DNA from 3 places in the Methylobacterium nigriterrae genome. Region 1 is predicted to be linked to each of the others. Evidence: riboswitches for the same ligand, from Rfam matches in the RefSeq annotation. Region 1 holds a riboswitch; each other region holds the start of a gene.
What was found. A riboswitch is a leader RNA that binds a small molecule or an ion and turns the genes downstream of it on or off. The one in region 1 is predicted to bind cobalamin.
Positions count from the first base shown of each region.

Region 2: another riboswitch for cobalamin. It lies ahead of WDW90_RS08195 (TonB-dependent receptor); the one in region 1 lies ahead of WDW90_RS25805 (TonB-dependent receptor plug domain-containing protein).
Region 3: another riboswitch for cobalamin. It lies ahead of WDW90_RS05375 (CbtB domain-containing protein); the one in region 1 lies ahead of WDW90_RS25805 (TonB-dependent receptor plug domain-containing protein).

Region 1 is NZ_JBAWTG010000075.1:16,853-22,476, forward strand. It holds gene WDW90_RS25780 (hypothetical protein) at 1-516, shown strand, start outside; gene WDW90_RS25785 (DNA-binding protein) at 533-781, shown strand; gene WDW90_RS25790 (hypothetical protein) at 778-978, shown strand; gene WDW90_RS25795 (hypothetical protein) at 975-1,166, shown strand; gene WDW90_RS25800 (DUF6074 family protein) at 1,163-1,417, shown strand; partial or broken gene WDW90_RS25805 (TonB-dependent receptor plug domain-containing protein) at 2,501-3,613, opposite strand; cobalamin riboswitch at 3,773-3,971, opposite strand; gene WDW90_RS25810 (FMN-dependent NADH-azoreductase) at 4,139-4,756, opposite strand; gene WDW90_RS25815 (winged helix-turn-helix transcriptional regulator) at 4,845-5,225, shown strand; partial or broken gene WDW90_RS25820 (Crp/Fnr family transcriptional regulator) at 5,349-5,624, opposite strand, start outside.
Region 2 is NZ_JBAWTG010000010.1:29,978-35,972, forward strand. It holds gene WDW90_RS08185 (bestrophin family protein) at 87-1,007, shown strand; gene WDW90_RS08190 (hypothetical protein) at 1,100-1,309, opposite strand; cobalamin riboswitch at 1,486-1,682, shown strand; gene WDW90_RS08195 (TonB-dependent receptor) at 1,798-3,993, shown strand; gene WDW90_RS08200 (PepSY domain-containing protein) at 4,001-5,515, shown strand; gene WDW90_RS08205 (DUF2336 domain-containing protein) at 5,472-5,995, opposite strand, start outside.
Region 3 is NZ_JBAWTG010000005.1:85,660-91,654, forward strand. It holds gene WDW90_RS05360 (cobyric acid synthase) at 1-324, opposite strand, end outside; gene cobO (cob(I)yrinic acid a,c-diamide adenosyltransferase) at 596-1,207, opposite strand; gene cobU (bifunctional adenosylcobinamide kinase/adenosylcobinamide-phosphate guanylyltransferase) at 1,244-1,774, opposite strand; cobalamin riboswitch at 2,040-2,232, shown strand; gene WDW90_RS05375 (CbtB domain-containing protein) at 2,268-2,450, shown strand; gene WDW90_RS05380 (CbtA family protein) at 2,479-3,258, shown strand; gene WDW90_RS05385 (DUF1636 family protein) at 3,251-3,664, shown strand; gene cobW (cobalamin biosynthesis protein CobW) at 3,664-4,698, shown strand; gene cobN (cobaltochelatase subunit CobN) at 4,710-5,995, shown strand, end outside.

The sequences.
Region 1 (5,624 bases):
GATCTAGACGATGCAGTAAATCTTCTGATTGCTGTGAACGGCTCCATGCTAGCCAAAGAGGCCGGTGAAATAATCGAGCCATTTGGGCGTAGTGTATGTCACTCGCGGCAAATATGTCTGCCGCATTATAGCTTTCTAACGGAGATTTGTTCTAAAGGCAGGCAATTTGGCGCGGCTTTAGGAATGATGATGAGCTCGATGTCCATCATTGGCCGAGACGGAATTTCAGATTTCGAGAAAGAGATTGCGAGGTCGTTGGGGGTAGATGCTGCGAACGATATTTATTCAAAAGTTCAAGTAGGTGTCACGTTCAAGCGGCCCGTTGTCGCGGCTGAGATATGGGTTAGAGCCGTTGAACAACGGCTTTCCGAATCGGGTCCGCTGCCATCAGGAAATCGAGAGCTGATAAGAGGATATTTCGGAGGGGTGCACAATGAAGATTGTGAGGTAGACCAGCAAATATCGAAAATAATAACTACCAAGACGTTGAGGGCTGTCTCTAAGCTTTTCGAATAAGCCGAGGAAGATTCGAATGACCGAAACTGTAGCGCGCTCCTTGAGCGCGGACGGGAGCGGCTTGCCTGATGATGTAATCATCGGCGCCGAAGGTATCTCTATCGCCATCTACGGCGAGGAGGCAGGCCAGCGTGAAACGAACGTCCGGCGGATCTATCATGCTCTCGCGAAAGGAGACTTGCCCCACTTCAAGCTCGGTGGGCGGGTTCACGCTAGACGCTCCACCATTATGGCTTGGATCGAGAAGCAGGAGCGCGCAGCATGACGAGCCCTCGTCTTGGCACCGCTCGCGGCGACCTCACGGTTTACGACGGTCGCGTGCTCATCGGTTTCATCCGAAGCTCTGGAGGCGCTGTCTATGCCTACGACAGCGATGGATCGTGCGTCGGCACCTTTACCGACCGCAAAGCGGCCCAGATCGCCCTCAGCGCCCGTTCGGCGGCGAACGGGAGGGGAGCATGACCGCCAACCTGCCGGAAGCCTCTGACCTTGCAAGCGTCGCGGGGCGGTTGATTAATGCCGAGAAGGATTGGCAGCCGCATGGGCCACTTATCAAGCCATGCCACATTGATCGTATTCGGGGCAGATCGTTTGAAGAAAGTGTCGAACACGCCCCGAAATGCCGGTGGGAGGTAGATAGCGCATCATGACCGCCCTCGTCCTCCCCTTCCCGCGCTCGCGAGATCGCGGCTTCATCCTCCGCCACGCCGGGATTATGGCGGGGGCCTCAACCACGCGGAAGGCAGAGGGGCATCTTCAACGACAGCTCACCATTCAGCACGAGACCTTGGTGCGCCGAGGCGTTGCGCCGGTGATGGTGGATGCCGAACTCCGGACAATTGAGAACAACATCCGGGCCGCTCGCTGGCGGTTCCTGTTGGCACCCGGAGGTGCTGCGTGACCGAGAACTCGCGCACTTGCCGAGGCATCGACGCCACCGGACGTTCGACAAAGACCTTTCGGGACCCCCGCTTCCGCAAGCAAAACCATCCGCCCGCTGGCCAGCCTTTCGTCTGGCTCACAAAGGAGATCCTTGAGAGCTTTGCGTGGCGGGCAGCAAGCCAGAATGCGAGACTGCTGATTGACCGTGTGTGCGTGGAGCACATGGCCCATGCTGGAACGCGCAACGGCGCTCTGCCGGTCACCTACGACAATTTCGAGCACTTTGGGATCCGACGCGGGTCGATCGCCAGCGCAATAGCAGAGGTTGACGCAATCGGACTGGTGAAAGTGGCTAAGATAGGTGAGCGCGGGTGGGGAGGTTTTAGGGGCCGAGCAACGCTGTTCCGGCTTGCTTGGCTGCCCACAGCCACTGGCGAATCCCCTTGCAGCAAGTGGCGACGCTTTGAGAGCTTAGAGGAAGCTCGTCGGGTCGGTGAGGCTGCAAAGCGGTCGATAAATGAGCGCCATGCTCCGCGAAAGCCGAAAGAAATGCCTCCGATTAAGAGAGTGGTTGTTGTCCGGTGAAAGGTTTTGCCTAGTGACGCTAGCGATACTGACACCAGTGACGCTACCGTCACTGCCGCCAGTGACGCGGGCGACACTTCTGTGTCCAGTGACGCTAGCGTTACTTCTATCTATATCTTCGGGGTAAGCGGGCCAGCGAACAGCGCAACGTGTCCGGCTTCCGATATCCAGACCGCGCGGCAGACCGCGGTTACTGCAGCTGTTTCGTCAGGGTGCGCAGCGGTGCTCTGGCAGTTCGTGGCCGAGCGCGTGAGCCGTTGCGGGCATCCCGCTCATCGCGCGTCGCGGTCGCGTGCGGCTCAGACCTTAATCCGCTCTCGCGCGTCTGGATGTCTAGAAACAGCTGTCGCGGCTGGCACAGGAATGGGGCGTGCAACTCGGGATGACGTTCCTCGAGGGCACCAGCATCCGCGCGCATCAGGAGGCAGCGGGAGCCCGCCGAAAGGGGGCACGCAAGTCACCCCTAACTGATCCGTGAGGCTGGAGCACCGGCAAACCGCTAACTGTGCAATGCCTTCTGCACGCCGATCTCATTCTCCATCGGCAGGCCGAACAGATCGCTTTGGAAGACATGGCTGACCTCGCCGCCGCCGAGCACACGCTGGTCGAGCTGGTGGAACTGGTCGCCGTTCACCGGATCGGTGAGGAAGTAGGTGAAGTCGTTGAACAGGTTCATCCCATAGCGGATCACGTAGGCGTTCGCCCGGGTGATCCCGGTCTCGTCCGTCTGGCTCCAGCGCCCCGACAAGGAGAAGCGACCAGTATCGCCGCCATCGCTCGGGTTCAGCGTGCCGAAGCGGCCGATCAGGCCGTCCGAGACCGCGCGCTCCGCGATCTGGTTCGTCGCGTTCCACTTGGCCCAGTAGGCCATGCCGGTGAGCGCGAAGCCGTCGGTGGCCGTGCCCTGGCTGTAGCGGACAACGCCGTTGAGCTTGCCCAAGCGGTCGGGCACTGCCCAGGGCCCGTCATAGACCTGCGCCTCACCGGCCACGAGCAGGTGGCCCTCGCCCAGCGGCGCCGAGGCGATCGAGAGCGCGCGCTTGTAGCCGAAGGAGCCGATCGAGGTGAGCGCGACGTTCCGCTCGACCGTGTCGAGATAGTCGATCCGCACCGAGCCCGCGGCGGCGAAGTCGCCGTCGCGCACGAAGTAAGGCCCTTTGTGGAACTCGACCGCGCCGACGAGTTCGGGGATCAGGAAGTTGATGTCGGCGTAGCCCTGGGCGTGGGCGTTCGTGCGCATGTTGACCGGCATGCCGTCGACGTGGATGGCGATGTCGGTGCCGTGGTCGAGGTTGAAGCCGCGCAGGAAGAACTGGTTGGCTTTGCCTTCGCCCGAATGCTGGGTGACGATGAGACCCGGCACCGCTTCCAGCACCTCGCCCGGGCGGGTGACGGGCCGGTTGTTGACCTGGGCGCCCGTGATCACGCCGGCGCTGGCGGCTTCCACGGGGCGGAGACTGCCGCCGATGCCGGTCACGCCGCCGACATAGCCCGGGCTGGCGACAGGCCCCGTGGCGGGGAGCGCTAGGGCATCAGCCGCAACGGAGATCTCGGCGAGCGTCGCTTCTGAGGCCGCAGGTTGCGCTAGGACTGGCAACGGGGTGAGCGAGACGGAGCCGGCGCACGCCATGGCGACAAGGCTTCTCTGCGCGGGCGAAGAGCGGAATGGGGACACGGGAGGTAGGCCTCGGGCAACGGCAGTGGCACGTCACCGCGAACGAGGTCGATCCTTTCGCAAGGGTTGCGCCATCCCGACACCTGCCAGGGCACCCCGCCCAGCATGTTCCGCGTGTGACCACGGCTGACGGCAGGTCTCCTGGCTCGCGGGTCGCTGCCCTCTCACCGTCTTCCCGGATGAGGCCCATCCAGTGACACAGGTGGCGGAAGGCTCGCCGCTCACAGTTGCGGGGGCAGCCGCGGATTCAGGATCAAACCCTCACCGCGTTCCCTTTTGATCCCCAAGGGGAACCGTCATTCCAACCCTTACAGCCGCGATAATCACGGTCAACGCCGCCTGCATTGTCCCGTGCCGTGTGTGCCATGATGGTGACATCGCGGACCATGCCCTGCTGGCACGCAGCCTACCAGCGCCACTCGCGCATTGGGTTTTGCGGAACGCGCTCGCTATGGATCCACCTGTCGACATCCGCCACGATTAGGCCGCGAGTTGCTGGACTGCGGCGCGGGCTGATGTGAGTGCCTGGACCTTGTTGTGCTCGCCTGCCGCAAGGCCCTCGGCCAAGACGAACTCGGGATCGGGGATGCCCATGAAGGCGAAAATCGTCCGCAGGTAGCTCTCGGCATGCTCAGCCGAAACGGCTGCGGTCTCCGGGCCGTAGAAGCCGCCGCGAGCCAGGGCCACGATTACACGCTTGCCACTGGCCAAACCCTCTGGTCCGTTCGCACCGTAGCGGAAGGTCTTGCCGGGTACCGCCAGACGGTCGAGCCACGCCTTGAGCTGCGACGGGATGGTGAAGTTGTACATCGGGGCGCCGACGACCACCGTGTCGGCGGCAATGAACTCCTCCAACATCCGGTCGCTCACGTCGCGGGCGGCCTGCGCAGCAGCATCAAGCGGCCCCGCCACGGCGGAGAGGGGATGAGCGCTCGGCAGTGTCGCCGGCGTGAGATGCGGTAGATCCTCGGAAGCAAGGTCGCGGTAGGTCACCTCGGCTTCGGTACCCTTCGTGATCCTTTGGACGATCAGGGCGGAGAGCTCGCGCGAGACCGAGCCGGCGCCGAGGATGCTCGTGTCGATGTGCAGCAGTTTCATATCAGAACTCGGTTCCCCTTTGTGACCGCTTCATGATATGGGCTTCCCCAAGCGTCGCAAGACGGCACAGGAATGATACCACGGTCACATGGAAGTAACCGGCCCTATAAATCGCCATACGCCTGAGTGCATGAAAGTATCGCAGGTGCTATCGCGCGTCGGCGACAAGTGGAGTGTACTTATCATCATGATTCTACGCGGACGTTCTTGCCGCTTCAGCGAGTTGAAGCGCGGTGTTGATGGCATCTCGCAGCGGATGCTGACGTTGACACTGCGCAACCTTGAGCGGGACGGCCTCGTGAGCCGGACGGTGACACCATCGATCCCACCGCGAGTGGACTACGAATTGACGGAGATGGGCCACTCGTTGGCAGAGCCGGTGCAGGCGCTCGGGACATGGGCCTTCCAGCACATGGTGCAGATCAATGCGGCGCAGGCCCGCTACGATGCTCAAGAGGATAGATCTTGAACCTGGGCGCGGTGTGGGTGACCGCTGAGGCGTTCCAGTAGGGCTTGCTCTATCGGACCTGAGCAGGGGCGGGGCGCCGCTCGCAGGTTGGGCGTTACGGAACCGATGCAGGGGCGGGACCGCTCAACCCTGGTCTGCGTCGAAGTAGCGACCCTCGTGGTCAAGGTGCAGGTAGTTCGGGTTGAACAGCGACACCACCTGGAGCGCGGACATCTCCGGGATCGTGAGGCGGCGGTCCTTCAGCAGGATGAGGCCGGAGCTGCGTAATTCCTGTAGCACGCGGTTGACGTGCACGTTCGACAGGCCTGTCGCGTCGGCCAGATCCGCCTGCGTCAGTGGCAAGCTGCAGCTGTTATGCTCGACCAGCCCGACCGCGCGCAGCCGGATGAACGGCTCACA
Region 2 (5,995 bases), on a different contig from region 1:
GCCTAAGCCTCCGGCGGCTTGCCGCAGGCCGGGCCCGCGCCGATAACCGGCGCCCGCGGCCCGCCGCCCGCTCCGCCCGAGACACCATGGTCGTCCGCTCCCGCCCGAACTTCCTGGCCATCCTGTTCACCCTGCAGGGCTCGATCCTGCCCCAAGTGGCGCCGAAGGTGCTCGGGATCGCGGCGGTGGCCTTCGCGGTCGTGGCGGCGGAGCGGCGCTGGCCGGAGCCCTTCCCGACCTCGGCCGGCATCGGCCCCTTCACGCTGATCGGGCTCGCCCTGTCGATCTTCCTCAGCTTCCGCAACAACAGCTGCTACGACCGCTGGTGGGAGGGCCGGAAGGCCTGGGGTGGGCTCGTCACGGAGGTGCGTGGTCTTGCCCGCGCCCTGCCGGCCGTGCTGCCGGGCCCCGGCGAGGCGGAGCTGCGGCGGCGCTGCCTCCGGCGCGTCGCGGGCTTCGCCCACGGGCTGCACGCGCGGCTGCGAGGGCTCGACGAGGCCGCCGCCGCCGCGCCCTGGCTGCCGGCGGACGAGGCCGCATCCCTCGCGCGGCGCCCGAGCCCCACCGATGCGGTGCTGGGCGCCCTCACCCGCGACCTCGCCGAGGCGATGCGGCGGGGCCTGCTCGGCGAGGTGGTGTTCGGCGTCCTGGAGCACAGGATCGCGGCGCTGTCGGGCGTCCACACCGCCTGCGAGCGCATCCAGGGCACGCCGCTGCCCTTCGCCTACACGCTCCTCCTCTACCGGACGGCCTGGCTCTACTGCCTGCTCCTGCCTTTCGGCCTCGCGGCGACGCTCGGCTGGGCGACGCCGATCGCGGCGGCGCTCGTCGCCTACACGTTCTTCGGCCTCGACGCGCTCGGGGACGAACTGGAGGAGCCGTTCGGCACCGATGCGAACGACCTGCCGCTCGACGCGCTCCTGCGCGCGGTCGACGGCATCGTCCTCGACGCGCTGGGCGAGCCGGTGCCGCCGCCGCTGGAGCCGCAGGATGCCGTGCTGCGCTGAGCGGCCAGCGCGGTTCGCGTCATCCCGGACGAGCGAAAGGGCCGACGCGCGGGGGCGCCGGCCCTTCCCGGTACGCGCCGGCGTCGCGCGGGTTACTCGGCGGCGCTCATCTCGGCGGTGAAGTGGCCGCACCAATCCTGCGCGGCGACGACCGGCCAGAGGCCCTTCGATTCGGGGGCCGGCTGGGTGACCGGCGGGTTGAAGCGGCACAGGCCCTCGTCGGCGGCAGGGGCGCCGCCGTTGAGCGTGTGCTCGTCGAAGAAGCGGCAGCTGGCGCAGGCGGCGTTGTCGGTGGCGGCCATGTCGATCGGTCTCCGTAGAGGGGGGGGTGGGCGGGCTGGCCCGGGGTCGTGTCGCAGTTCTTAATTAGAACAACTCCAATGAAGGGGTCAACCGACGGTTCTGGGTGCCGCCCGGCTCCGCCTCACGTTTCGGTGCGCTGTTGCAGGCCTGCCCGTTGACGTGAGGCGCCGCGACGGCCAAGCTCGGTTTCGACGGTTCCCCTCGGGGATCAAAAGGGAACGCGGTGAGGGTTCGATCCCGAATCCGCGGCTGCCCCCGCAACTGTGAGCGGCGAGCCCTCCATCAGCACGTCACTGGGTGCCCGGCACCTGGGAAGACGATGGAGGGCGGCGACCCGCGAGCCAGGAGACCTGCCGTCAGCCGTGGTCACACGCGAAGCGCGTCGGGCGGGGTGTCCTGGCGGGTGCCGGGTTGCGCGCCGAACACGCGTGCAGGCCGTCCTCGTTCGCGGTGACGTGCCACTTGCCGAGCGCGTCCGCCTTCCGCCATGACACAATCCTTCGAGCTCCCGCGCGCCCCGGCGCGCAGATCCGCCGCGCCGCCTCGCGCGGCCCGCACCCTCTCGATCCTGCTTGCTTATGGTTGCCTCGAGGAGGCCCGCGCCCAGGAGAGCGTCACCCTCGACACGCTGACGGTGGCGGGCTCGGGGCTCGCCCCGGCCGGCCTGAACCTGCGCACACCCGACCGCGGCGCGAGCCGCCTCGGGCTCACCCCCCTGGAGACGCCCGCGAGCGTCGACGTCATCGCGGGCGAGACCGCGCGCCTGCGCGGGCAGGACACGATCGCGGACGCCGTGACGCAGGACGCCACCGGCATCACCAGCATCGCCTCGCCGGGCAACGGCAACGGCGCCTTCACGTCGCGCGGCTTCGCCGGCCCGAACTCGATCCAGCAACTCTACGACGGCACCCGCCTCTACGTGGGTGCGGGCACCGTCACCTTCCCGTTCGACACCTGGAACGTGGAGCGCATCGAGGTGCTGCGCGGGCCGGCCTCCGTGCTCTACGGCGACGGCGCCATCGGCGGCGTGATCAATGTCGTCCCGAAGAAGCCGACCTTCACGGCGGTCAACGAGGCCCGCGCGGTCGTCGGCACCGACGGGGTGGCCCGCCTCGCCCTCGATTCCGGCGGCGCGATCGGCCAGGCCGAGTTCGGCAACACCTTCGCCTACCGGCTGAACGTCAGCGGCAACCGCGCCGATGGCTGGATCCGCCCGGTCGGCGATTTCCGCAATCTCGCGGTCTCGGCCGCGCTCCTGTTCCAGCCGAGCCCCGACCTCGCCGTCACGCTCTCCCACGATCTCGGCTACCAGGAGCCCGCCCGCTACTGGGGCACGCCGCTGGTCGAGGGACGCATCACCGATCTCGTCCGCTTCAGGAACTACAACATCCTGGATCCGAAGGTCACCTGGGCCGACAACTGGACGCAGTTGAAGACGGAGTGGACGCCGTCGGCCGACGTCACCATCCGCAACACGGCCTATCGTCTCACCAGCCGACGCCACTGGCTCGACGTGGAGCAGTACGCCTTCAATCGCGGGACGGGCCTCGTCGACCGGAGCGACTACCTGGAGATCTACCACAGCCAGGAACAGGTCGGTAACCGCTTCGACGCGGCGTTCAAGGGCAGCCTGTTCGGATTCCGCAACGAGTTCCTGGCCGGCTTCGACGTGAACCACATCGACTTCCGCCACACCAACAACTTCTTCTTCGACAAGTCCGACAGCGTGCCGCTCGTCGGCGGCTCGCTCGGGCTGTTCCCGCCGGAGGGCCGAGCCACGCCGGCCTATGCGACGCGCACGACCCAGGCCTCCGTCTTCGCCGAGGACCGGCTGATCCTCACCGACCGGCTTTCGTTCCTCACGGGCGTGCGCTTCGACGCGCCGACGCTCCAGCGCGAGGACCTGCGCTCGGGGGCGCAGTTCGAGCGCACCTACAGGGCGCTCGGCTATCGCTTCGGGCTGGTCTACAACCCGACGCCGGACAGCGCGCTCTATGCCCAGTACAGCTTCGCCACCGACCCCGTGAACAGCCTCATCACGCTGTCGCAATCGCTCGCCGGCTTCCGGCTCGCCACGGGCGACCAGGTCGAGATCGGCGCCAAGGGACTGGCCTTCGACGGCGCGCTCGAGTGGACGATCGCCGGCTACCGCATCGTCAAGAACAACCTGATCTCGGCGGTGCCGGGACAACCCACTCTGTCGACGCAGGTCGGCCGGCAATCCTCGCAGGGCTTCGAGCTGGCGCTCGGCTGGCGCGTCGCTCCCGGCTGGCGGCTCGACGGCAACCTCGCCCTGCTGCACGCCCAGTACGATTCCTTCAGCCAGAACGTGAACGGGACCGCGATCTCCTACGCCGGCAACCAGCCGATCGACGTGCCGGAGCGCGTCGCGAATCTCTGGCTCACCTGGGACGCGCTCCGGGACTGGACCGCACGCATCGGCCTGCAGAACGTCGGCCCGGTCTACACAGACTTCAGCAACACCGCCCGGCGGCCGGCCTACACCCTCGTCAACGTCGTGCTCGATCACCCGGTCACGGCGGATTCGCGCCTGAGCCTTCGCGTCTACAATCTGTTCGACAAGGTCTACGCCATCAGCGGCAACGCGGTGGGCGGCGTCGGGACCAACTGGCTCCTCGGGCGCCCGCGCTCGTTCGAACTCGCCTACACGACCGCCTTCTGAGCCCGCGATGCGCCGCCTCCTCAAGCCGGCCCGGCGATGGCTGATCCTCGGCCATCGCTGGCTCGGCATCGGCACCGGCCTGTTCTTCGTCGCCTGGCTCCTGTTCGGCCTCGTGATGATGTACGTGCCCTTTCCCGGTCTCACCGAGGCGGAGCGCCTGGCGCGCCTCGCGCCCATCGCCTTCGAGGGCGTGGCGGTCGCGCCCGACGCCGCGCTCGCCCGCGGCGGCCTCGGCACGCCCCGCGCCCTCGCCCTCGAGATGCGGGGGGACGAGCCGGTCTACCGCGTCGTCGCGGCGGACGGGACGCCCCGCACCCTCTCGGCGCGCACCGGCGCCGCGATGCCGCCGCTGACCGAGGCGGGAGCGCTCGCGCTGGCTCGGCGCCTCGGGGCCGGCCCGGAGGCCTCCGTCTCGACGCTCGGGCGCGACCAGTGGACAGTGCACGGGCGCTACGACCCGCACCGGCCCCTGCGCCGCGTCGCCCTGGCGGACCCGGCCGGCACCGAGCTCTACCTCTCGAGCGTCACCGGCGCCCTGGTGCTGGAGACGACGCGCCGGGAGCGCGCCTGGAACTGGCTCGGCGCGGTGCCGCACTGGCTCTACCCGACGCCCCTGCGCGCCCGGGGCGATCTCTGGCGCGAGACCGTCCTGTGGGTCTCGGGTCTCGGCATGGCGGGCGCCGCGAGCGGGCTCGTCCTCGGCATCTGGCGCCTGCGGGCGCGGTGGCGCTACCCGTCCGGCGCGGTCACGCCCTATCGCGGGCCGGCGCGCTGGCATCACCTGTTCGGCCTCGTCGGGGGGCTCGGACTCCTGACCTTCGTGGCGAGCGGCTGGCTCTCGATGAACCCGAACCGGTGGTTCTCGGGAAGCGCGCCGCCCGAGAGCCTGCGGGCGGGCCTCGCCGGGGCGGCCGACCGCCCGCTGCCCGATCGCGCGGCGCTGCTGGCGGCGAGCCCGCCCGGCACGGTCGCCCTGCGCCTCGTGCGTCTCGGCGGCCGCGCGCACCTCGTCGCGAGCGATGCCCTGGGCCGGCGCAGCGTGACGCCGCCGCTCGCGGAGGGCGAGATCCCGGCGGCCGCGCCCGGCCTTCTGGCCGGCGCGGCGCTCGTCCGCGCCGAGCGGCTCACCGAGTACGACGCCTACTGGTACGCGCACCACGAGGCGAGGGCGCTGCCCGTGCTGCGCCTCGTCCTCGACGACCCGGCGGCGACCTGGGTTCACGTCGATGCCGTGACGGGGGACGTCCTCGAACGCCTCGACCGGAGCGGACGGATCAACCGGTGGCTGTTCGCGGCCCTTCACCGGCTCGACCTGCCGCTGCTGATCGGGCACCGCCCCGCCTGGGACCTCGCGCTCGGTTCGCTCACGGCCCTCGCACTCGTGGTGGCGCTCACCGGCACGGTGCTGGGCTGGCGGCGCCTGCGGCGGCGGCCGCCCGGATCCTCTCTCCCACACCGGAGAGGGCGCGCGCCGCGCCTCAGGCTGCGCCCGGCTGCTCGATCTTCTCGCGGGCCGCGGTGAAGCGCACCACGCGCTGCGCGGTGACGACCGACAGGTCCTGGAAGGCCTGGAAGGCGCTCTGCAGATCCTCGGTGGAGGGTGGGCGTCCCGTCCGGCTCGTCAGGAACAGCTTCAGGGTCTTCCACCCGAACCGGACCGAGCGCACCAGGAACAGGAGCGGATCGGCGCTCGCGGCCTCGTAGGCGTTGACCGCCATGCCGGTCGGCACGCCGGCGACCCGCGCGAGCGCCACCAGCGCGCAGGTGACCTCGCCGGTGGTCAACCAGGTCTGCACCGCCGTCTCGTCGAGGCCCGATCTCGCCCGCTGCGCCACCGCGACCTCGGCGGGGGTCAGGTCGGGCGGGGGCCTCGTCAGGCCCGTGGCGATCGCGAGCGTCGCCTGTCCGGCGGCGCTCTCGCCGAACTCGCCCGCCAGCGAGGCCCGCGCCCGCGTCGCCGCGATGGCGACGAGCTGCGCCATCTGCGCCTCCGGCACGTCGA
Region 3 (5,995 bases), on a different contig from region 1:
CTTCCAGGCCTGGTAGTCGCGCGCCGTCACGGTCGCGACCATGCGGCCCTGCACCACGACCTGGGAACCGACCTCGCTCTGGGGCTTCAGCAGCACAGGGTTCATGTGGATCGAGGGCGCGACGCCCGCCGCCCGCGCCTGCAGCGCCTGCGCCCGCCCGATCTCGCCGCCATCCGGGGTGACGGCCGCGTTGTTCGACATGTTCTGCGGCTTGAACGGGCGCACCCGGAGGCCCCGCCGCGCGAAGGCCCGGGCGAGCCCGGCCACGATCAGCGACTTGCCGACGTCGGAGCCGGTGCCCTGGATCATCAGGGCGCGGGTCATGGGACGGGTCCCGGGCCGGCCAGGCGGGGGCGGGCCCCGACCGACCGGAGCGACGTGGGTCCGAATGTGCCGGACGGAGCGCGACGCGCCCCCTCTCCCGTGCGGGAGAGGGTCGGGGTGAGGGGTGCGACTTGTCCGGAAAGACCTGATCCCTCACCCGGTCCGCTCTCGCGGACTCGACCTCTCCCGCACGGGAGAGGTGGATCCGCGCCCGGTCCGGACCCGGCGATCCCCGGGGCCGGCCGGCTGCGGGCCGGCTCGCCGGCACCCATCAGAACTCGATCCCCGCCTGCGCCTTCACGCCGGCCGAGAAGTGGTGCTTGACGTTGCCCATCTCGGTGACGAGGTCGGCGGCCTCGATCAGGGCGGGCTTCGCGTTGCGGCCCGTGACGACGACGTGGAGGCCGGGGCGGCGGGCGCCAAGCGCGGCCAGCACGGCGTCGAGGTCGAGATAGTCGTAGCGCAGCGCGATGTTCAGCTCGTCGAGGACGAGAAGCCCGACCGTCCTGTCGGCCATCAGCTCCTCGGCCTTGACCCAGGCCGCCCGGCAGGCCGCGATGTCGCGCGCCCGGTCCTGCGTCTCCCAAGTGAAGCCCTCGCCCATCGTGTGCCAGGCGACGCGCTCCCCGAACGCCGCAAGGGCGTGGCGCTCGCCCGTGTCCCAGCCGCCCTTGATGAACTGCACGACGCCGACGCGGTGGCCGCGCCCGAGCGCCCGCAGCGCGAGGCCGAGCGCGGCCGTCGTCTTGCCCTTGCCGGGGCCCGTGTTGACGATGAGAAGGCCCTTCTCGATCGTCTTGGCGGCGACCTCGGCATCCTGCACCGCCTTGCGCCGCGCCATCTTCTCGCGGTGGCGGGCCTCGTCGTCCGGGCTCGGGGTCATGGGCTCCTCCGGGCGGTCATGGGCTCCTCCGGGCGTTCATGGGGTTCCTCCGGCCGGTTTCACGACGAGGGGCAGCCCCGCCACGGTGAGCACCACCCTGTCCGCCTGCGCGGCGAGGCGCTGGTGCAGGCGCCCGGCCTCGTCGCGGAAGCGGCGCGCGAGCGCGTTCTCGGGCACGATGCCGAGGCCGACCTCGTTGGCGACGAGCACCAGGGGGCCGGGCGCCGCCGCGCAGGCGGCGGCGAGCGCCTCGGCGGCGGCCGGAAGGTCGGTCTCGGCGAGCATCAGGTTGGTGAGCCAGAGCGTCAGGCAGTCGACCAGGACGGGACCGCGCCAGTCCCGCAGGGCGGCGGCGAGATCGACCGGCACGTCGCGGGTGACCCAGCCCTCCGGGCGGCGCTCCCGGTGGAGCGCGATGCGGGCGCGCATCTCCTCGTCCCAGGCCCGGGCGGTCGCGAGGTAGAGCCAGGGCGCGGCGTGCGCCTCGATCAGGGCCTCCGCATAGGCGCTCTTGCCCGAGCGCGCGCCGCCGAGCACCAGGGTCATCCGGGGTGGGGCCTGCCGCATGCGGGCTCCTTTGCCCCAAGGGACGCGGCCGGTCAAAGCGGCGGCCGGGGCGCCGATCGCGCCGGGTTGCGGGAAGCGAGGCCGCCGTCTCCCGGACGGGCCTGCACGGTCGCACGGCGCGAGGCGATCCCCTGATCCCACGCTTTGCGACGCGGCCCTCCTCCCCCGCAGATCTCGGGCCGGCCCGAGATCTGCCCTTGCCTGCCCGGACGAGAGATCTGGGCGAATCGCGAATCCTCCGCGTTGTGCGCGCCGCCGTGACAGGATAGAAGTCGCTCCGGACGGTGCCCCGGCGACGGGGTGAAAAGGGAATGCGGTGGGAGGTTCGCCTCGATGCCGCGGCTGCCCCCGCAACTGTGAGCGGTCAGCTCCTGCCAGACGGCCACCGGCGCGTGCCGGGAAGGCGGCAGGCGCGAGGACCCGCGAGCCAGGAGACCTGCCGTCCGCGGGACGATTCCTCGAACGCCGCCGGCGGGGCGGCCGGAGATTGACGATGTCGACGACCGTTCAGACCCTTGGTACCAGCACGGCCCGCGCGAACGAGGGCCTCTCGGCCGTCGTGATCGCCGCGCTTCTCGGCATCGGCCTCGTCTTCCTGGCCGGCTTCGCGCCCGCCTCGGCGCTCCACAACGCCGCGCACGATTTCCGGCACACGCAGAACTTTCCCTGCCACTGACCGCCCGGCGCGCAGGCTCCACGCCTCCATGATCATCCGGCTCCTGTCGGCGGCCCTCGTCGCCGGCTTCCTCGCGGCCGTCGTCGCGACGGGCCTGCAACTCGGCCTGACCTCGCCGCTCATCATCGCGGCCGAGCGCTACGAGGCGCAGGCCGAGACCCACGCGGCACGCGTCGCGCCTTGGACCCACGCGGCGCGCGTCGCGCCCGGCCTGCCGATCGTGCTCGCGCACGGTCACGGCGAGGACGGCCCTGCGCATGGCGGGTCCGGCGCCGCGCCCGCCTGGCAGCCGGGCCCCGGCCTGCCCCGCATGGCCTTCACGGGGCTCGCGACCCTGATCGGCGGGGTCGGCTACGCGCTGCTCCTCGGGGCGGCGATGCTGGCCTGCCGGCGCGAGCCCACGCCCGAGCGGGCGCTCGCCTTCGCGGTGGCGGGCTTCGCCGCGGCGGCGCTCGCCCCGGCGCTCGGCCTGCCGCCGGAACTGCCCGGCAGCGAGGCGGCCCCGCTCGCCGCCCGACAGGCCTGGTGGCTGATGACCGCGGCGGCGACCGCCATGGGCCTCTACCTCATCGCGATCCGGCGCGCCGGCATCGCGATCGTCGGGGGCCTCGTGCTGATCGTCGCCCCGCATCTCGCCGGCGCGCCGGAGGTCGGCGTCTCGCCCTCCGCCCTGCCGGCGGGGCTCGCCGCGCAGTTCGCCGCCCGCTCGCTCGCCGTCAGCTTCGTGTTCTGGGCCGTGATCGGGCTCGCCTTCGGCTGGGCCTGGCAGGTCTTCGGCCGCACCGCCCCGGCGCCCGCCCGTGCCTGAGGCCGCACCCGAGGACGTGGTGCTCTATGTCTGCACCACCTGCCGGGCCGAGGGCGACACCTCGGAGATCCGGGCCGGCGCGCGGCTCAGGGCGGCGCTGGACGCCCGCCTCGGCGCGGCGCCGGTGCCGGGCCTGCGGATCGAGCCGGTGGAGTGCCTCTCGGTCTGCAAGCGGCCCTGCACGGTCGCGGTCGCCTCGGCGGGCCGCTGGACCTACGTCTACGGCGACCTCGACCCGGAGAGCGCCGCCGAGACCCTGCTCGCCGGGCTCGGCCTCTATGCCGGCACGCCGGACGGCATCGTGCCCTGGCGGGCGCGGCCCGAGATCTTCAAGCGCGGCGTGGTCGCCCGCATCCCCCCGTTCCCGTCCCAGGCGGACGGGACCCTGCCTGAGGCCGCTGAGTGATGAGCATCGTCCAGAAGATCCCGTGCACCATCGTCACGGGCTTCCTCGGGGCCGGCAAGACGACGCTGGTGCGCCACCTGCTGGAGCAGGCGCGGGGGCGGCGCCTCGCGATCCTCGTCAACGAGTTCGGCGATGTCGGCTTCGACGGCTCGTTCCTGGCCGCCTGCGGGGTCGAGGGCTGCGGCGAGGACGCGATCGTGGAGCTGCCGAACGGCTGCATCTGCTGCACGGTGGCGGACGATTTCGTGCCGGCGCTGAACACGCTGCTCGGTCGCGCCGAGCCGCCCGAGCACATCCTGATCGAGACCTCGGGCCTTGCCCTGCCGAAGCCCCTCGTCCAGGCCTTCCAGTGGCCGGCGATCCGCTCGCGCGTCACGGTCGACGGCGTCGTCGCGGTGGTGGACGGCCCGGCGGTCGCCGCCGGCCTCTTCGCCGAGGACCCGGCAGCGCTCGCCGCCCAGCGTGCCGCGGATGCCAGCGTCGACCACGACAACCCGCTGGAAGAAGTGTTCGAGGACCAGCTCCTCTGCGCCGACCTCGTGGTGCTCAACAAGTCCGACCTCCTCGACGCGGACGCGCGCGCCGGGGTGCGGGCCGAGGTGGAGCGCCAGCTTCCCCGCGCCGTGAAGGTGGTGGAGACCGCCCACGGCGCGATCGACCCGCGCGTGCTGCTCGGGCTCGGCGCGGCGGCCGAGGACGACCTCGACGCCCGCCCCTCGCACCACGGCGAGGGCGAGGACCACGACCACGACGATTTCGAGACGGTCGCCCTGCCGGTCCGCCCGGCCGTCGCGGCGGCCGACCTCGCGGCGCGGGTCGAGCGGGCGGCCGAGACCGCGGGCGTGCTGCGCATCAAGGGCTTCGCCGAGGTCGAGGGCAAGCCGATGCGGCTCGTGGTGCAGGGCGTGGGCCGGCGCGTCGCCCACCATTTCGACCGGCCCTGGCGGCCGGGCGAGGCCCGCGACGGCCGCCTCGTGGTGATCGGCCTCAAGGGCTTCGACCGGAACGCCGTCGCGGCGGCGCTGGCGGGATGATATAGGACGCCATGCACCTCCTGCGCGTCGACACGGTCTCCCTCGACGAGGGCGAGGCGGCGGTCGATCTCGGGCAGGCGCCGGGCGACATCGTCGTCCTGTCCTTCACCGATTCGGACCTCGCCGGCCTCGCGGAGGCGCAGGGCGCGCTGGGCCCCGGCCGGCCCAGCCTGCGGCTCGCCAAGCTCGCGCGGCTGCGCCACCCGATGTCGGTGGACCTCTACGTGGACGGCGTCATCGCACGGGCGAAGATCGCGGTGATCCGCTGCCTCGGCGGGCTCGACTACTGGCGCTACGGCATCGAGCGGGCGCACGCGGTGTCGCGCCGGAACGGCGTCGCCCTCGTGGTGCTGCCGGGCGACGACCGGCCGGACCCGCGGCTTGCCGCCTTCTCGACGCAGCCCGCGCTCGCGAGCGAGATCGATGCCTATTTCCGCGCCGGCGGCCCGGACAACCTGCGCCGCATGCTCGGCCGGCTCGCGGCCGAGATCGGGTGCCCCGCCGCGGTCGAGCCGCCGGTGCCGCTGCCGCGCGCCTTCCCCTGGTGCCCCGGCTGCGGGCCGGCCGCGCTCGAGACCGCGCTCGCGGCGGCGGGCGATGCGGGCGCGCCGCTCGCCCTCCTCCTCGTCTACCGCTCGGCCGTGCTCGCGGGCGATGGCGGCCCGGTCGCGGCGCTCGCCGAGGCGCTGCGGGCGCGCGGCCTCGGCCCGCTGATCCTCGCGGTGTCGAGCCTGAAGGACCCGGAGGCGCTGGCGGTCCTGCGCGAGGCCCTCGACCGGCGGCGCCCCGACGTGATCGTGGCCGCCACCGCCTTCTCGGCGCGGGAGGATGCGGGCTTCGTGCTCGACCGCGCCGACTGCCCGGTCATCCAGGCCTTCACGGTCGGCGGCCCGCGCGCGGCCTGGGAGGCGTCCGCCCGGGGCCTGAACGCCGCCGACCTCGCCATGCAGGTGGCGCTGCCCGAATTCGACGGGCGGCTCTCGGGCTTTCCGATCGCCTTCAAGGAGGAGGCGCCCGAGGTCGAGGGCTTCGCCGAGCGCCGCGCCGTGCCGGACCCGGCCGGCATCGCGGCTCTGGCCGAGCGCGCCGCCGCCTGGGTGCGGCTCGCCCGCGCGCCGCGCGCCGGGCGCCGCCTCGCGATCGTGCTCTCGGACTATCCCGCCCGCGGCGGCCGGGCCGGCTTCGCGGTCGGCCTCGATACACCCGAGAGCGCGCGCGCCATCGTGGCCGACCTCGCGGCGGCGGGCTACGCGGCGGGCGAGGCCCCGGCGGGCGAGGCGCTGATGCGGGCGCTGAC